Regions from separate parts of the Candidatus Stoquefichus sp. SB1 genome, predicted to be linked through region 1. Evidence: a T-box and tRNA genes for the amino acid it is inferred to sense, from the RefSeq annotation. Region 1 holds a T-box; the other holds one or more tRNA genes.

What was found. The T-box of region 1 lies ahead of asnS (asparagine--tRNA ligase). A T-box ahead of a tRNA ligase gene usually reads a tRNA of that ligase, here a tRNA-Asn.
Region 2: it has a tRNA-Asn gene. The T-box ahead of asnS (asparagine--tRNA ligase) is inferred to sense a tRNA for this amino acid. The anticodon was not compared.

What each region holds. Positions count from the first base shown of each region.
Region 1 covers NZ_LN852694.1:527,423-529,816, reverse strand. The annotation lists gene asnS (asparagine--tRNA ligase) at 1-973, opposite strand, end outside; T-box leader at 1,013-1,224, opposite strand; gene BN1865_RS06360 (redox-sensing transcriptional repressor Rex) at 1,272-1,919, opposite strand; gene tsaD (tRNA (adenosine(37)-N6)-threonylcarbamoyltransferase complex transferase subunit TsaD) at 1,906-2,394, opposite strand, start outside.
Region 2 covers NZ_LN852696.1:647,870-650,263, reverse strand. The annotation lists gene BN1865_RS15640 (hypothetical protein) at 1-82, opposite strand, end outside; gene BN1865_RS15635 (hypothetical protein) at 125-406, opposite strand; tRNA gene BN1865_RS15630 (tRNA-Leu) at 559-641, opposite strand; tRNA gene BN1865_RS15625 (tRNA-Lys) at 656-731, opposite strand; tRNA gene BN1865_RS15620 (tRNA-Thr) at 737-812, opposite strand; tRNA gene BN1865_RS15615 (tRNA-Val) at 827-902, opposite strand; tRNA gene BN1865_RS15610 (tRNA-Glu) at 911-986, opposite strand; tRNA gene BN1865_RS15605 (tRNA-Asn) at 994-1,069, opposite strand; gene BN1865_RS15600 (hypothetical protein) at 1,154-1,495, opposite strand; gene BN1865_RS15595 (aminotransferase-like domain-containing protein) at 1,554-2,394, opposite strand, start outside.

The DNA of each region.
Region 1 (2,394 bases):
TATTTTCAAATTTAACATCAGCTTTTTCTAAAATTTCAATTGCTTTTGTATAAGTCATGCGTTGGAAATCACTGTTTTTAACATCAGTAATACGACGAATACAATCTTTATCAATCATTTGTTCAAAGAATTTCATTTCTTCTGGAGCATTGTCTAAAACATAATCAATACAGTATTTAACCATATCTTCAATTAAATCCATATCATCCTCTAAATCAGCAAAAGCAATTTCAGGTTCAATCATCCAAAATTCACTAGCATGACGTGAAGTATTTGAATTTTCAGCACGAAATGCTGGACCAAAAGTATAAACATCTCTAAATGCCATACAGAAAGCTTCAACATGCAATTGACCAGTAACTGTTAAGAAAGCTTCTTTACCAAAGAAATCTTTATCAAAATCTGTGTTATCAATTGTTGTTGCTCTAAACATTTCTCCAGCCCCTTCACCATCATTACCAGTAATAATTGGTGTATGAACATAGACAAATCCTTGTGATTGAAAGAATTCATGGATTGCCATTGATAAAACACTTCGCAATCTAAAAATAGCATAAAAAGTATTTGCACGTGGTCTCAAATGGGGAATTTCACGCATATATTCAAAAGAATGTCTTTTCTTTTGAAGTGGAAAATCATCATCACAAGCACCTTCTACAACAACCTGTGTTGCTTCAATTTCAAATGGCTGTTTCGCATCAGGTGTTAACTTAAACTTTCCTAATACACGAATTGCACTTCCTGTACTAATATGTTTCACTTCATCATAATTAGTTAATGCCTCAGCTAAATAAACAACCTGACAATTTCTAAAATATGTCCCATCATTTAAAGCTAAAAATCCTACTTTTCCATTATCTCTATTTGTACGTACCCAGCCATCTAATTCAACATATTCAAGACTTTCTGTCTCAAATTCTGCACCAGACATAACCATCTCATAGAGTTCTCTTACAGTCATAAATTCAAACATTCTTATTCCTCCTTCTCCAATAAAAAAAGCCATTCCTATCAAAGGAACGACTGATATCGCGGTACCATCCTTATTCATAATCAAAGATTATGCACTCTTAGACTCTAACGCAGTCTTACGGGATAGTCTACTTTATTTTCTCCTACCCAGTTCATTGAGTGTTCCATATTTTAGATATTTCTCTTGCTTACACCATCCAAGAGTCGCTTTCAAATATCATTAAAAATACGTTCTCAAATCATTACTTGTAACATTATTATTAACACTTTTTCTTTATTATTTCAATACTTTTCTTATCTTATTCATCATTTGCATGCATTTTTAAGACCAATTCCTGAATTGCAACGACAACATCAACAGTTTGCACGGCAACATCACTATGTACTGTAAAATGTGTATGTGTAAAATCAACAATTCCCTTGACTCCTAATGCCATCAAACGATCGACTGTTTCTTGAACATGATCACTAATAGCCAAAATAGCAATTTTACAGCCTTGTGGAAAAGTATCTTCTAAATCATCAATATGTAAAAGCTTTACACCAAAACGCTCTCCCACTTTATTTTGATCTTGATCATAACCACAAACAATTTTACCAACTGTATACTGCCAACGATTATACTTTAAAATTGCACTTCCTAAATTTCCAACACCAATTAGAATAATGGGTTCATCTAAACCTAATCCAAGAACATTATTTAAAATATTAATAATATCTTTTGTATCGTAACCAATTCCTCTTTTACCTAAAGATTCTTTACTTGTTAAAAAACCAAAATCCCTACGAATAGTTGTATCAAGAATACCTGTTGCTTCAGCCAATTCACTTGATAAAAAATTGTCTTTTCCTTCATGTTGCATATTTCTCAATGCTTTTAAATAAATAGGAAAACGAGACATTGTTGCTTTAGAAATTTTTTGATGCTTTTTTTCAATATGACTCATCAACACTTTCCTCCTCTAAATCATATGATGGCTTGACACTCAAGTCAAGTGCTGAAAACTTTTGATGCTCATACATAATCCGAGCTGCTGAGGCAATCATTGCGGCATTATCAGTACAATAGGCCATTGGTGGAAATAAGACTTTAATCGGACTTTCATCCATTAATTTTTTTCTCAATCCTCGATTGGCACTAACTCCGCCAGCAACAATAATTTCTTTGACCTGATAATCTTTTGCCGCTTTTATTGTTTTAGACACCATAACATCCAAAGCAACTTCCTGAAATGAACATGCTAAATCAACAGGAACAATATCTTCACCACGCTGTGAAGCATTATGACACAAATTAATCACTGCTGATTTTAAACCACTAAAAGAAAAATTATAGGATTCATCATTTAATGGCAATGGCAAAGGATAACGATGTTTTCCTTCAAGCGCCATCTTATCGATCACTGGCCCACCAGGATATGG
Region 2 (2,394 bases), on a different contig from region 1:
AGTTTATATCTTCATCCAGACATGCTAAAATCTCATATACATCTTTCAATATGTACCATATATTGTACTGTTCATCTTTCATTGGCTGAACTTTTTCATTGTTGAAATATATTCTAGTGATATACTAATTAGATTCATCGCACAAACAACTCAATAAATAATCATATTTTTGTACTAATGCAACATCTTCATCTTCACGAATTAAAGCATATAATATTTTATAAGCATTATACGTAATATGATCTGTTGTTACACTTATTAGAGAGGATGTGAAAGATGTTATACGATCCTCAAACTTTTGTGGCAAAGTCTTTAATTGTGCATATTTTTTTAAATTATATTTAACTTCTTGAATAGCCTCTTCTCTTTTAAGAGCAGTTTCTTTAACTTCGCTAATATACTCCATATTAAATTCGTCCAGATAAATGTAAAAAAAACGACAGTAACGAATGTTACTGCCGCTTTCTATGATTTTTCTTAGTGAACTCACCTAAAATAGTTCGGATAAATAGATATTTATATTGATTATATCAATACAATTTCTGTTTTTGAATAAATTGGTGCGGATGACAGGACTTGAACCTGCACGCCGAAGCACTAGATCCTAAGTCTAGCGTGTCTGCCAGTTTCACCACATCCGCAGCATATATTAAAATGGTGACCCGCAGGCGACTCGAACGCCTGACCCTCTGATTAAAAGTCAGATGCTCTACCGACTGAGCTAGCGGGTCTTATCTGGTGCCGGCTAAAGGACTTGAACCCTCAACCTACTGATTACAAGTCAGTTGCTCTACCAGTTGAGCTAAGCCGGCTTATAAATAAAAAATGGTGGAGGTTAACGGGCTCGAACCGCTGACCCTCTGCTTGTAAGGCAGATGCTCTCCCAACTGAGCTAAACCTCCAAAAAATATGGTGACCTGTACGGGATTCGAACCCGTGAATGCATGCGTGAAAGGCATGTGAGTTAACCGTTTCTCCAACAGGCCACAAAAATGGCGCTTGAAGTAGGACTCGAACCTACGACCGATCGGTTAACAGCCGATTGCTCTACCAACTGAGCTATTCAAGCATCTTGTTTGTGCTTAAATATATTATCACATCATACTCATTAATGCAAGTCTTTTTATAAAAAAAGAAGCCAATATTTTGACTTCTATACATATTCTCCATTTTTACCCCAATGATCATATTCTTCAATTGACATATATTGTTGGCAAACAGGTATTTTTGTAATTTCTTCTACCTCTTTCATTAATTTTTCAACAAACTCTTTTTTGTATGTGTATTCTATTTCATGAAATAATTGACATTCAATTTTCATACAATCTATTTCTTTTCCTTTAAAATACATAACTTGATTATCTTCAATATGAATCATGAGATTTTCTTCTTTTTTATTTGGTAAAATAGAGATAAGTTTACCAGCACTGCTTTTCAATGCCTTTTCTTGATTTAATGTTAATGTTTTTGTAGTTGTAAATGTTATAAATGGCATTTTTTATTCCTCCCGACTTTCTATTATATGTTAAAGTTCATAAAAAATATGACGAACTTTAATACATTTCATACATTAATTGACCTAATATTTGAACACCTGTTTTAATCTTTTCATTTGTAGGTGTAGAAAAGTTCATTCTGAAACTATGACATTCTTTCTGATCATCATCCAAGAATGCATTCCCAGGTACGACTGCTACTCTTTGAGCAAGTGCTTTTTTCACAAAATCCTGCATATTGATATGTTTTGGTAAAGTCACCCAAATAAACATACCACCTGTAGGAATTGTATATTCTACGGCTGGATGAAAATATTTTTTGATTTCCTGTAACATAAGTTCACATTTTGCCTGATATATTTTTTGAATAGATTGAATGTGCTGATCCATATCATATTCAGTTAAATATCTTGCCATGACTTTTTGAGCCCATAAATTAGAATGAACATCACTTGCTTGTTTAGCAACCGTAAATTTATTGATAATTTCTTGTGGTCCCATACAACATGCGATACGCATACCAGGTGCAATAATTTTAGATAAACTTGCTGCATAAATCACAAGACCATCTTGATCTAAAGATTTGATGGAAGGAATTGCTTCTCCTTCAAATCTTAAATCACCATATGGATTATCTTCTAATATAAGGACTTCATATTTTTTTGCTAACTCTAAAATTTTCTTTCTAACTTCTAATGACATTGTCATTCCTGTTGGATTTTGATAATTAGGAATGAGATACATGAATCGAGGCTTTGGTTTGGTTTGTAAGGCGTTTTCTAATGCTTCTAAGTCTAATTGTCCCTCTTTATATTCAACACCTCTTAAAAGCGCTCCTAATGATTTAAATGCATTAAGTGCTCCTAAAAAACTAGGATTTTCACAAATCACAACATCG